Methanocaldococcus jannaschii DSM 2661: one gene and its partner. Each later gene encodes a partner of the first gene's protein in a complex. Links are inferred from orthologs where the notes say so. Each region holds a gene or a part of one and is shown in the gene's direction. Other genes may lie near its edges. The genes, in order: MJ_RS06285 and psmA.

Region 1 (4,312 bases):
TGCCAAATAAAAGGCGTTTAAAGCCCCAACGACTAATGGACCAATAGCAAATCCACTGAGTCCTAATGAAAGGGGCGCCATTAAAAACGCAATAACTACAAGGACTGGGTGAATATCTACTTCTTTTTTAACTAAATAAGGTCTTATAACAAAATCTGGAGCTATGGAAAGGAAGAGTTCCCCATAAATAAACATAAAAACTGCCTTAGTATAGTCATGTATTAAAAAGAAATATATAGCTATTGAGATATACACCATCCATCCTCCCAATATTGGTAATAAAGCAAATATTCCGGTTATTATCGCAAATAACTCTGCATAAGGAACCCCAAGTATAAGATATCCGATGTAGGATAGGATAGTTATAATTATAGAAAGTGAAACACAGCTTATAAATAAATTTTTGTAGGAGTCATGAAGATAACTTAAATAAATTCTCATCTTTTCTTTATATTCATCAGGCACAAATGAAATTATCAGGTTTTTGGCTTTATCCCCATCTCTTAGAAAGTAGAATGTTAAGAACAAAACCATAATTACTTTAACTATTAAATATCCAACATCAATAATCTTTCCAGAAAACTGACTAACCAAATATTTTATAAATTCGTCAATATACTTTGCAATTATTTGTTCATTATTAATAATTCTTTCTAACATAAAAGAATTATATATGGAGAGGATTTCATTAATATATGGCTCTATAGATTTAGTATTGAAAGATAGTATGATTTCCATGAACGTTAGTAGGGCGTAAATTGTAATTGTCATAATTGGAAGGATATATATGCTAATTGCCAAACCTGCTGATATGGTTTTATTAAATTTTTTTCTTAATATGTTATAGACTGGCAAAGCCATATATGCAAAGGCACATGAATAAGCTAAGACATCAATAAACGGCCAAATTATATATAACAACATTATTAACAATCCAACAATAACTCCTTTCCTAACGTATTTGAATTCCTCAAATCTCATAGTATCACGTGATAATTATGAAAGTTTTAATGCCAAGTATATACTATCCTTATATTGGGGGAATCACCTTACATGTAGAAAATTTGGTAAAGCGTTTAAAAGATATTGAGTTTCATATATTAACCTATGATAGTTATGAAGAAAACGAATATAAAAATGTAATTATTCATAACGTCCCTCACCTAAAAAAATTTAGGGGAATTAGTTATCTTATAAATGCCTATAAAATAGGAAAAAATATCATTGAGAGTGAAGGTATTGATTTAATTCATTCCCATTATGCGTTTCCACAGGGTTGTGTTGGGGCTTTATTAAAAAATAAACTATCTATTCCACATATATTAACTCTTCACGGAAGTGATGCTTTAATATTAAAAAACTCCATAAAGGGGAGATATTTTTTTAAATATGCCACAACTAATTCCGATAAAATCATCTGTGTAAGTAAATATATAAAAAATCAATTAGATGAGAATTTAAAAAATAGGGCTATTGTTATATACAACGGAGTAAATAAAGAAATTCTATACAATGAGGGAGATTATAACTTTGGATTGTTTGTTGGAGCTTTTGTTCCACAAAAAGGAGTCGATATTTTAATAGATGCAATAAAAGATATAGATTTTAATTTTAAACTCATAGGGGATGGGAAGTTATACAAAAAAATAGAGAACTTTGTTGTTAAAAATAATTTAAGCCATATTGAACTCTTAGGAAGAAAAAGTTTTGATGAAGTAGCTTCATTTATGAGGAAGTGTAGTTTTTTAGTAGTTCCTTCAAGAAGTGAAGGTTTTGGAATGGTGGCTGTTGAAGGAATGGCTTGCTCTAAGCCTGTAATAGCCACAAGGGTTGGGGGGTTGGGGGAGATTGTTATTGATGGATATAACGGACTATTGGCTGAGAAAAATAACCCAAATGATTTAAAAGAAAAAATTCTGGAGTTAATAAATAATGAAGAACTAAGAAAAACTTTGGGGGAAAATGGAAAAGAATTTTCAAAAAAATTTTCTTGGGAAAAATGTGTAATGGGTGTTAGAAAAGTGTATGAAGAGCTAAGCGATTAGACATAAAATTTAAATATAAGAATTTTTATTATAATTCCATATGGTATATAAATGATAATCCATAATAAAATAAAATGATTATAATATTCCCTTCACTTAACTTAAATTTACCGGTGATATTATGGTTTTTGAAGAATTTATTTCAACTGAATTGAAGAAAGAAAAGAAAGCATTTACTGAAGAATTTAAAGAAGAAAAGGAAATAAACGATAATTCTAACTTAAAAAATGATTTACTTAAAGAGGAACTCCAAGAAAAGGCAAGAATTGCAGAATTAGAAAGTAGAATCCTAAAATTAGAATTAGAGAAAAAAGAGCTTGAAAGAGAGAATTTACAGTTAATGAAAGAAAATGAGATTTTAAGAAGAGAATTAGATAGAATGAGAGTCCCTCCATTGATAGTTGGAACTGTAGTTGATAAAGTAGGAGAGAGAAAAGTAGTTGTCAAAAGCTCAACAGGCCCAAGTTTCTTAGTTAATGTCTCTCACTTTGTAAATCCAGATGATTTAGCCCCTGGAAAGAGAGTCTGTTTAAATCAGCAAACATTAACAGTTGTTGATGTATTGCCAGAAAATAAAGACTACAGAGCTAAAGCAATGGAAGTTGATGAAAGACCAAATGTTAGATATGAAGATATTGGTGGATTAGAGAAACAAATGCAAGAAATTAGAGAAGTTGTTGAACTCCCATTGAAACATCCAGAATTGTTTGAAAAGGTTGGAATTGAACCACCAAAAGGTATTCTGCTTTACGGACCACCAGGAACTGGAAAGACATTATTAGCTAAAGCTGTTGCTACAGAAACAAATGCTACCTTTATAAGAGTTGTTGGTTCTGAATTGGTTAAGAAGTTTATTGGAGAGGGGGCTTCGTTAGTTAAAGATATATTCAAATTGGCTAAAGAAAAAGCTCCTTCAATCATATTCATAGATGAGATTGATGCTATTGCAGCAAAGAGAACAGACGCTTTAACTGGTGGAGATAGGGAAGTTCAGAGAACATTAATGCAGTTGTTGGCAGAGATGGATGGATTCGATGCAAGGGGAGATGTTAAGATAATTGGGGCCACAAACAGACCTGACATTTTAGACCCTGCAATATTAAGACCTGGAAGATTTGATAGAATCATAGAAGTCCCAGCTCCTGATGAGAAGGGTAGATTGGAGATATTGAAGATTCATACAAGAAAGATGAATTTAGCGGAAGATGTCAATTTAGAAGAAATAGCTAAGATGACTGAAGGATGTGTAGGGGCTGAGTTAAAGGCAATCTGCACAGAGGCAGGGATGAATGCAATTAGGGAGTTAAGGGACTATGTAACAATGGATGACTTTAGAAAGGCAGTTGAGAAGATTATGGAGAAAAAGAAAGTTAAAGTTAAGGAACCAGCACACTTGGATGTTCTCTACAGATAAACCTTTTTTATTTTTTGACTATTTTAATTTTTATTTTAAATGTAAAACTAAGCAATTAAAAATTTTTGGTGACATTAATGAACACCTATGGGGATATGTTTAGAGTTACAGTTTTTGGAGAAAGTCATGGAAAGGCTGTTGGAGCAGTTGTTGATGGATGTCCAGCTAATCTGCCTTTATCTGAAGAGGATATCCAAAAAGAGCTTGACAGGAGAAGACCAGGGCAGAGCATCTTCTCAACACCAAGAAAAGAAGAGGATAAAGTTGAAATCTTATCAGGAATTTTTGAGGGGAAAACTACTGGAGCTCCTATTTGCTCAATAGTCTATAACAAAAACATGAGACCTAAAGATTACTCAAAAATTAAAGATACACCAAGACCTGGACATGCAGATTTAACCTATAGATTGAAGTATAAAAACTATGATTATAGGGGAGGAGGAAGGGCAAGTGGTAGAGTAACGATAGGGCATGTTATTGGAGGAGCTATTGCTAAAAAGCTTCTATCTTACACATACAACATAAAAATTATTGGTTATACCATAAAGATTGGAAAGATTGAAGGAGATTTCAGCTACTATAAAAATCCAGAGGTTTTTGAAAATGAAAAATCCTTAGAGAGATTAATAGAGATTATTGAAAGTAATCCATTGAGATGTCCATCAATGAATGAGAAAGAGATGGAGGAGTATGTTTTAAAGGCAATGGAAAATAAAGATAGTGTTGGAGGAGTTGTTGAAATTGTTGCATTAAATGTTCCTGTTGGAGTTGGAAATCCAATATTCAATAAGTTAAATGGAGAATTGGCAAGAGCTTTAATGAGTATAAATGCTGTTAAAGGAGTTGAGATAGG
Region 2 (9,059 bases), 590 kb from region 1 along the record:
TCTTCAACAATAAAATCCTCTGGATATTTTTTAATAATTCCTCCTGTATAAGCATCAGTTAAGTATTTATTCATGTTTAATGGCATTTCTTTTAGCTTTTCTTTAATTCTGCTGTCTCTTAATTTTTTTCTATATCTTTTTAATTTTTCTTTCAAATTTTTTTCACTTTCTTCCTTTCTCTGCTGAATCAAAAAATACATATAATCACCTACAATACTTTAATAGTAATTAGTTAAATCTTAATTTGGTGATAGTGTGAGACCTAAAGAGGTCTGGAGAGAGTTGTTAGAGATAGCAAAAAATTACTATGATGAGGATAAGATTTTTTACTCCAAAACAAAAAGAGGGGCTTATAGGATAAAAAGCTTTACCAAGGATAAAATAGTTATTGAAAAATTGAGAGGAAAGTTGGATGAGGTTTTAGGGAAAAAGAGGTTTGTTGAAAATTGGGATAAACTTGTTCATGGTGTTGAATGGAATATACCACCAGCAATAAAATCTTTTCTAAAGTTACATCCAAAAATAGTGGAAAATGAAGATGGAAATCTTATTTATAAAGAATAACTTTATTCTTTTTTAAAGAGATGGCCGTGAGCTTTATTTACATGTCTTGTGTAATCTTTTGAATATCTGAAAATTTTTCCACATCTTGGACATTTAAAGAATGTTTCCCCATCTCTACTTGTTATTTTTATAGCTTTTAATCTCATAAAATCTCACCTCCATAATCGTTATTTGTTTAGGAGGTGAGAGTATATAAATGTTAAAAGAGATAATAATTAGAATATTAAAAATCACTATAAAAATTTTTCTCTGAAAAATGTGGGGGAGGGATTATGAGCTTAAATATATTTCCTATCCAAAATCAGTTGCTATTATTGGAGCTTCAAAAACTGAAGGAAAGGTTGGATATGCAATAATGAAAAATTTAAAAGACTTTAATGGAAAAATCTATCCCATAAATCCAAAATATGATGAAATATTCGGAATAAAATGCTATAAATCAGTTTTGGACGTTGAGGATGACATAGATTTGGCAGTTATAGTAGTTCCAAATATTGTTGTTCCTAAGGTATTGGAAGAATGTGGAAAAAAAGGGGTTAAAGGGGCTGTAATTATTACAGCTGGCTTTTCAGAAGTAGGAAATTATGAGTTGGAAAATAAAATTAAAGAAATAGCAAAAAGATACAACATAAGAATTATAGGGCCTAATTGTTTAGGTATAATGAACACCCATATAAACTTAAATGCCACATTTGCGAAGGTATTTCCTCCAAAAGGAGGAGTTTCAATAATCTCACAAAGTGGGGCTGTTTTAAATGCCATATTAGACATAGCCCCTTTATTGAATATTGGCTTTTCTAAAGTTGTTAGCATTGGAAATAAAGCTGATATTCAGGAAAGTGATTTATTAGAGTATTTTTTAGATGATGAAGATACTAAGATAGTTGTTTTATACATAGAAGGATTAAAGGATAAGAGATTTTTAAAAGTAGCTAAAAAATTATCTAAGAAAAAGCCAATAATTGCCCTAAAATCTGGAAGAACTGAAGTAGGAAAGAAAGCGGCAAAATCCCACACTGGCTCTTTAGCTGGAGAAGATGTTATCTATGAGGCAGCGTTTAAAGAAGCTGGGATAATTAGGGCATATACGTTTGAGGAGTTAGTTGATTTAATCCATTTATTCTCAACACAGCCAACAATAAGCTCAAATGAAATTGGAATAATAACAAATGCAGGAGGATTTGGAGTTTTAGCAGCTGATAGCTGTGTTGATTATAACATGAAGCTATCTAACTTTGAAAAATCAACAATAGAAAAGCTTAAAAATATTCTGCCACCAACTGCCAATATATCAAATCCATTGGATATTATAGGAGATGCCACACCAGAGAGATATAAAAAGGTTATAGAAGTTTTAGCTGAAGATAGCAATGTTAAGGGGCTTTTAGTTATCTTAACTCCACAAGAGATGACAAAACCATTAGAAGTTGCTAAATCTATTATAGAAGTTAAAAATTCCCATAAAGAATTTAAAAATAAACCGTTAATTACTTCATTTGTTGGAGGAGTTTCAGTTAAAGGAGCTAAAAGTTATTTAAGGAAGAATGGAATCCCTGCATACATAACTCCAGAAAATGGTGTCAAAGCCCTATCTCATCTCTATAAATATAGCTTAATGAAAGTTAAGGAAGATTATGATGAATACTTAGAAAATATTAAAGAAGAGTTCATAAAAATTACTGAAGAAAATAAAGAAATTATTAAAGAATTATTATCAAATCCAAATGAATACACTGCTAAAAAATTATTAAGCATTTATGGTCTTCCAGTTCCTAAGGGCTATTTAGCTAAAAATGAAGATGAAGCTTTAGAATATTGCAAAAAATTAGGTAAATGCGTAATGAAAATTGTCTCACCACAAATAATACATAAAACGGAGGCAGGAGGAGTTATAATAAATCCAAAAAATCCTAAAGAGGCATTTAAAAAATTAATTGAAAATGCTAAGGAATATGCAAAAAGAATGGGCATTGATAATTTAATTATAGAGGGAGTGTTAGTTGAAGAGTTCATTGAGAAAGATATGATGGAAATTATAATAGGGGCTAAGAGGGATGATATTTTTGGCTCTGTAGTTATGGTTGGGTTAGGAGGAGTATTTGTTGAGGTTTTAAAAGATGTATCTTTTGGCATTTCGCCAATAACAAGGGACTTTGCTCATGAGATGTTGAGGGAATTGAAATCCTATAAAGTCTTAGAAGGCGTTAGAGGAAGACCTAAGAGAGATATTAACTTTATTGTTGATACCCTAATAAAGATTGGAGTATTTATGGATATTCACAAAGAGATTAAAGAGCTTGATTTAAACCCAGTATTTGTCTTTAATGAAAAAGAGGGAGGATGTATAGGTGATGCAAGAATAATTAAATAAATTTAATTTATTTCTGAAAAAACAGATAAATCCACACAATAATAGAAGCTAACCGGTCCCAAAATTGGGTTCCCGGTTAGCACTCACTACTACCTTCTATCTTAAGATACTTTCCAAATATTGACCTTCTCAATGAGATATTAACTTCATCAAGCCATTGATCTGCTATGGGGTCAATATAAACTTTAAATTCATTATCGTAAATTAATTTATCATTTTCGTTGGGGTGGGCGATAGCTATTCCAAACTTAGGACCTCCTCAAGCAAATCCTTCAAAGTATATAACTACTTTATCCTGATTAGCTTTCTTTAACTTATCTAAGATGAATTTCTTAGCTTCATCAGATATAACAACCTTCTTCATTCCATATCACCACTTTTATTATAATCCTATATCTCATATATATAATTTATGGTTATGTCAATACTTAACACAACCATATAAAATAAGACTATAAAAATAAAAATAAAAAAGAAAAGAATAAAAATAATAAGATATTATAATGAGATGAATTAGTTAAAAACATTAAGCTAATTATTTAACTACTTTAAAATACTTATAATGGTGATATTTTATGCAAATGGTACCTCCAAGTGCTTATGATAGGGCTATTACAGTGTTTAGCCCAGAAGGTAGATTATATCAAGTAGAGTATGCAAGAGAGGCAGTGAGAAGAGGGACAACAGCGATAGGTATTGCCTGTAAAGATGGTGTAGTTTTAGCGGTAGATAGAAGAATAACAAGCAAACTCGTAAAAATCAGGTCAATAGAAAAGATATTCCAAATTGACGACCACGTTGCTGCTGCTACCTCTGGATTGGTAGCTGATGCGAGAGTTTTAATAGATAGAGCGAGATTAGAAGCCCAAATTTACAGATTAACTTATGGAGAGGAAATATCAATTGAAATGCTGGCTAAAAAGATTTGTGATATTAAACAAGCTTATACTCAACATGGTGGAGTTAGACCGTTTGGAGTTTCATTATTAATTGCTGGAATAGACAAAAATGAAGCAAGATTATTTGAAACAGACCCAAGTGGGGCTTTAATTGAATATAAAGCAACAGCAATAGGTAGTGGAAGACCCGTAGTTATGGAATTATTGGAGAAAGAGTATAGAGATGATATAACATTAGATGAAGGTTTGGAATTAGCTATAACTGCTTTAACAAAAGCAAACGAAGACATAAAACCTGAAAATGTTGATGTTTGTATCATAACGGTTAAAGACGCACAATTTAAAAAAATTCCTGTGGAAGAGATAAAAAAACTTATAGAAAAAGTTAAAAAGAAATTAAATGAAGAAAATAAGAAAGAGGAAGAGAATAGAGAAGAAACTAAAGAAAAACAAGAAGAATAAATTATAGTAAAATTTTTAAATCCAACTATTTTAAATTATTTTTAGAGTATTAATATTATTTGGGAGTATCCTACTCACTCTCACTAAAGTAATTTTTATAAATTCAAAACCCTTAGCCGAAACATTTATATAATGTGGGGAGGGATATTATGGTGTCCTTAGAAGAGGCAGTAATAGCAAGATATACATCCCATGGCGAAAAATTTGAAATTTTAGTTGACCCATATTTAGCGGCTAAGCTTAAAGAAGGGCAAAATGTAGATTTTGATGAGCTTTTAGCTATTGAAGTTGTATTTAGAGATGCAAGTAAAGGGGAGAAAGCCCCTGAAGAGTTACTATCAAAAATATTTGGAACAACAGATGTTAAAGAAATTGCTAAAAAAATTATATTAAAAGGTCAAGTTCAATTAACTGCTAAGCAGAGAGAAGAAATTAGAGAACAAAAAAAGAGGCAAATTATAACCATAATTAGTAGAAACACAATAAACCCTCAAACAGATACTCCACATCCACCGCATAGAATTGAAAAGGCAATGGAAGAGTTAAGAATTAACATAGACATTTATAAAAGTGCTGAAGAACAAGTCCCTGAAATTGTTAAAAAGCTTAAAAAAGTTCTACCTATTAGATTTGAAAAGAGAGATATCGCTGTTAAAATCCCAGCAGAATTCGCTTCTAAGGCATATAATGCTTTATACCAATTTGGAGCTGTTAAGCAGGAAGAATGGCAGCCAGATGGTTCTCTAATTGTATTAATTGAAATACCAAGTGGTATTGAAGCGGAGTTTTATGCTCATCTAAATAAAATAACCAAAGGAAATGTCCAAACAAAGGTTGTTAAGAAATACAGTGAATAATTTATAGATATTAAATAGATATTAAAGACGAGGTGAGAGAGTATGTTCAGCCACACAAAGAAAGTAGGTCCAACAGGAAGATTTGGACCAAGATATGGTTTAAAAATAAGAGTTAGAGTTAGAGATGTTGAAATTAAAGCTAAAAAGAAATATAAATGTCCTGTCTGTGGATTTCCAAAATTAAAGAGAGCTTCAACATCAATATGGGTTTGTGGAAAGTGTGGAGCTAAGATAGCTGGAGGAGCATACACACCAGAAACAGGTGCAGGAAAGGCTGTTATGAAGGCAATTAGAAGAATTGTTGAGAGAAAAGAAGAATAACTTTTCATTATTTAGCATTATTATTTTATAAATTTTTATAACTTTTATTTTTGGGGATGTATATGGTAGAATACAAGTGTTTAAACTGTAAAAAGATAATAAAACTTGAAGAGCTGGGAAAAAGAGCAAGATGTCCTCACTGCAGTTATAAGATATTGGTTAAACTTAGACCAAAAGTAGTTAAACATGTAAAGGCGAGATAAAATGATACTAACAACTTCAAGAAAACCCTCCCAAAGAACAAGAAGTTTTGCGAGAGATTTAGAGAGAACTTTAAATATTCCCTATGTTCAGAGAGGGAAGCTTTCATTAAAGGAGATTTTTGAAATTGATAAGCATGTTCTTTTAATTGGTGAGTTTAAAGCTAACCCTGGAACTTTAGTTGTTTATGATGTTGAAAATGAAAAAAGACTATCAAGCTTTATCTCTGTTAAATTACAGAGAGAGATTTGTGGAGAGAAAATATATAATGATGATGGAATAAGAATAAAAATAAGTAGAGAACTTAAAGATAACGAGGAATTTCAAAAATACTATGAAATTTATGATGAATTTTTATTCCAACATTTAAATATTAATGAGGATAGTGATATAACATTGAGGTTGGAAAAAGACCCAAAATATCTATTTGCTATACAATTTTATAAAGGGAGAGTTAAAATAGGGCCTTTGATTAGAATAAAATCTATTAAGTTGTTTGACAGCCTTTTATAAAGGGATTTTCATGAATTCTTTTGAGTTAATATTGGAGTTTGATAGTGAGGAAGAGGCTGAAATTATCTATAAATCCATATTTTTGGAACATTTAACTTCTCAAATAAAATCCTCCGCCACAATGGAAATAAATAAAAATATAATAACGATAAATGTTAAAGCTAAAGATATTTCTATATTAAAGGCATCTATCTATTCCTACTTAAGATGGATAGGTGTTGCACAAAACATTTATAAGATTTGTAAAGAATGAGGAGGTGGTAATTTGGCTAAGATATTTAGAATAACTGGAATTATGAGCAAAAAAGGTAAAGACCCATTATACTTTAGAAAGGAATACAAAGCATTAAAACCAGAAGATGCTTTAGAGATATTATACTCTGAATTTGGAGGAAGATACAAAGTTAAAAGAAGTAGAATAAAAATCTTAAATATTGAGGAAATAAAGCCAGAGGATGTAACAGACCCTGTCTTAAAGAAATTAGTTACTGCCTAATAGAGACTTAATTAAAGAGAATGATAACCTTCGCATCTAAGTCTTAAATTGATTATTATATAAACTGTAAAATCTCAACATCCATCTTTTTTGTTTATTTTTTTATTTTATAATCCATTTTTAACATTCAATTAAGTCTAAAATTTTATTTTGGTGAGATTGTGGAAGATAAAATTGAGTTTATGGCTAAGCATAAAAAATGGTTCGTAGTGAAAAAATTAAAAATAGATGAAAATACTGAAGATATTGAGATAGCGAGGTTATTGGCATCAATAGATGAGACAGTTTTAAATAAAATCCCTGAATATTTGCCATTTGATATGAATAAGTTGTATGAGATTGCAGATGGAATATATCAAAAGAAAAAAGGAAGGATTACAGAAGAAGAGATTGCAGAAGTTTTAAAGAAATTAAAATCTCCAGCAACTACAAGAAAATTAAATGAGATTACTGAATCAAAGGAAGGTAAGGAGATATTAAAAGCTATTTTAAATAACATAATATTAGAGAGATTAGGAATTCAAACAAGAGTTTCTCCAAAAGTTATTGAGAAATATATTGAGAATAGTCAATCTTCAAATAGATAATTAATTTTCTATTATTTAAGCCAAAAGCTTATAAGTTCATTATTAAATAATGAAGTTTGAAGATTGACTATCGGGAGAGAGAAAATGAAGGTTGAAGAAATATTGGAGAATGCAAGAAAGGCATTTAAATTAACAACAAAACATTTCGGAAATACAGTTACATTTGAGAGGGCTCTTTTTTTAGGTTGGTATTGTAATCTAAAACAGCCATGTAAGTTTTGCTACATGGCTACACAGAAAAACAAAATAAAAGACCCAAGAAAGGCAAGAAGAAGATTGGAGAGTGTTTTAGCTGAGGCAATTTTAATGAAAAGAATTGGTTGGAAATTAGAGTTTATCTCTGGTGGTTATGGCTATACACCCAAAGAAATAAATGATATTGCTGAAATGGTGGCTTATGTTCAAAAATGTAGGCAGTATTTGAATGTTGGAGTTATTGATTTAGACAACATTAATTTGGATGTAATTGAAGGAGTTGTAGGGGCTGTTGAAACTGTAAGCAAAGATAGGGATTGGATTTGCCCAGGAAAGCCATTAGATAAGATTAAAGATAATTTATTAAAAGCTAAAGAATTGGGTTTAAAGACAGGGATAACAATAATATTAGGATTAGGAGAAAAAGAGGAAGATATTGAGAAGTTATTAAATTTAATTGAGGAGTTGGATTTAAATAGAATTACCTTCTACTCTCTAAATCCACAAAAAGGAACTATTTATGAAAACAAACCATCAGTAACTACAATAGAGTATATGAACTGGGTTTCTTCTGTTAGGTTGAATTTCCCAAAGATTAAGATTATTACTGGAGTTTGGGTTGACAAAATTCCAATGATAAGCCCATTAATTATGAGTGGCTCCAATGTAATAACCAAATTCCCATTATTTTCAGTATTTGGAACAAAGGAAGCTCATTGGATAGAGAAAGAGATTTTAGCAACTGGTAGAGAGTTGTTAGGGACATTTACAGATATTGATATCTTGGCTGGAAAAAAAGTGTTAGAGAAAACCCCATACATAGAGGAAGAGATAAATATAAGTAGCGAAAATATTAAGAGGGTTGAGGAGCTTAGAGAAAATATAAATGAGAGAATAGAAAGTTATGTATCTAAAGTTTTAAGGAAGATTAAAGCCAGTTAATCTAATTTTTTGGGATAAAATGGAAGTTAAACCTTTTTTAAAATGGGCTGGAGGAAAAACACAAATTTTAAGTCAAATAGAAGAAAATTTACCAAAAGAATTGAAGGAAGGAAACATTAAAAAATATATAGAACCCTTTGTTGGTGGAGGGGCAGTTTTATTTTACCTTTTACAAAAATACGAATTTAAAAAAGTTATTATCAGTGATATTAACGAGGATTTGATGCTATGCTATAAAGTTGTTAAAAATGATGTCGATAGATTAATTGAGGAGTTATCATCCTTAAGGGATGAATTTTTATCATTGGATGAAGAAAAAAGGAAAGAATTTTATTATAAAGTTAGAGATGACTTTAACAAAAACAAGAATGATTGTGATGAAGTTAAAAGAGTGGCACAGTTTATATTTTTAAATAAAACATGTTATAATGGGCTATATAGGGTTAATAAAAAAGGAGAATTTAATGTTCCTTATGGAAGGTATAAAAACCCAAAGATTTTTGATGAACAAAATTTGAAAAATGTTTCAAAATTATTAAAGAACGTTAAAATCCTCTGTGGAGATTTTGAGATTGTTGATGAGTATGTTGATGCTGAAAGCTTTGTTTATTTCGATCCACCATATAAGCCGTTAAATAAAACATCTTCCTT

The links.
Region 2: the proteins of MJ_RS06285 (region 1) and psmA are in contact, whole or in part, in a cryo-EM structure (PDB 6HE5), measured with the Archaeoglobus fulgidus proteins. The link is inferred for Methanocaldococcus jannaschii DSM 2661 from one-to-one orthologs. Residues at the interface, in WP_010879468.1 of Archaeoglobus fulgidus: Asp391, Leu392, Lys393, Gly394, Met396, Phe397, Val398; in WP_010877997.1 of Archaeoglobus fulgidus: Ala30, Arg33, Gly34, Ala35, Asp51, Arg53, Val54, Lys66, Ser79, Gly80, Leu81, Val82, Met166.

What each region holds. Positions count from the first base shown.
Region 1 is NC_000909.1:1,114,132-1,118,443, reverse strand. The notes cover bases 1,368-4,312. They hold MJ_RS06285 (proteasome-activating nucleotidase), read left to right. Parts: upstream 1,368-2,166; coding sequence 2,167-3,459; downstream 3,460-4,312. Other genes in these bases: aroC (chorismate synthase), read left to right, coding at 3,537-4,312; MJ_RS06290 (glycosyltransferase family 4 protein), read left to right, coding at 1,368-2,045. Outside these bases: MJ_RS06295 (AI-2E family transporter), read right to left, coding at 1-981; more of MJ_RS06290, read left to right, coding at 999-1,367. UniProt on the Methanocaldococcus jannaschii protein: ATPase which is responsible for recognizing, binding, unfolding and translocation of substrate proteins into the archaeal 20S proteasome core particle.
Region 2 is NC_000909.1:521,207-530,265, forward strand. Bases 2,587-5,403 are described here. They hold psmA (archaeal proteasome endopeptidase complex subunit alpha), read left to right. Parts: upstream 2,587-3,510; coding sequence 3,511-4,296; downstream 4,297-5,403. Other genes in these bases: acs (acetate--CoA ligase alpha subunit), read left to right, coding at 2,587-2,935; MJ_RS03120 (ribosome assembly factor SBDS), read left to right, coding at 4,446-5,153; rpl37A (50S ribosomal protein L37Ae), read left to right, coding at 5,196-5,403. In the rest of the region: tRNA pseudouridine(13) synthase TruD, read right to left, coding at 1-200; MJ_RS03095 (hypothetical protein), read left to right, coding at 256-564; MJ_RS03100 (C2H2-type zinc finger protein), read right to left, coding at 567-710; more of acs, read left to right, coding at 821-2,586; more of rpl37A, read left to right, coding at 5,404-5,474; MJ_RS03130 (DNA-directed RNA polymerase subunit P), read left to right, coding at 5,537-5,677; MJ_RS03135 (rRNA maturation protein), read left to right, coding at 5,679-6,188; MJ_RS03140 (KEOPS complex subunit Pcc1), read left to right, coding at 6,199-6,441; rpl18a (50S ribosomal protein L18Ae), read left to right, coding at 6,454-6,684; MJ_RS03150 (DUF2666 domain-containing protein), read left to right, coding at 6,846-7,271; MJ_RS03155 (radical SAM protein), read left to right, coding at 7,356-8,408; MJ_RS03160 (DNA adenine methylase), read left to right, coding at 8,428-9,059. UniProt on the Methanocaldococcus jannaschii protein: Component of the proteasome core, a large protease complex with broad specificity involved in protein degradation. The M.jannaschii proteasome is able to cleave oligopeptides after Glu, Asp, Tyr, Phe, Trp, slightly after Arg, but not after Ala.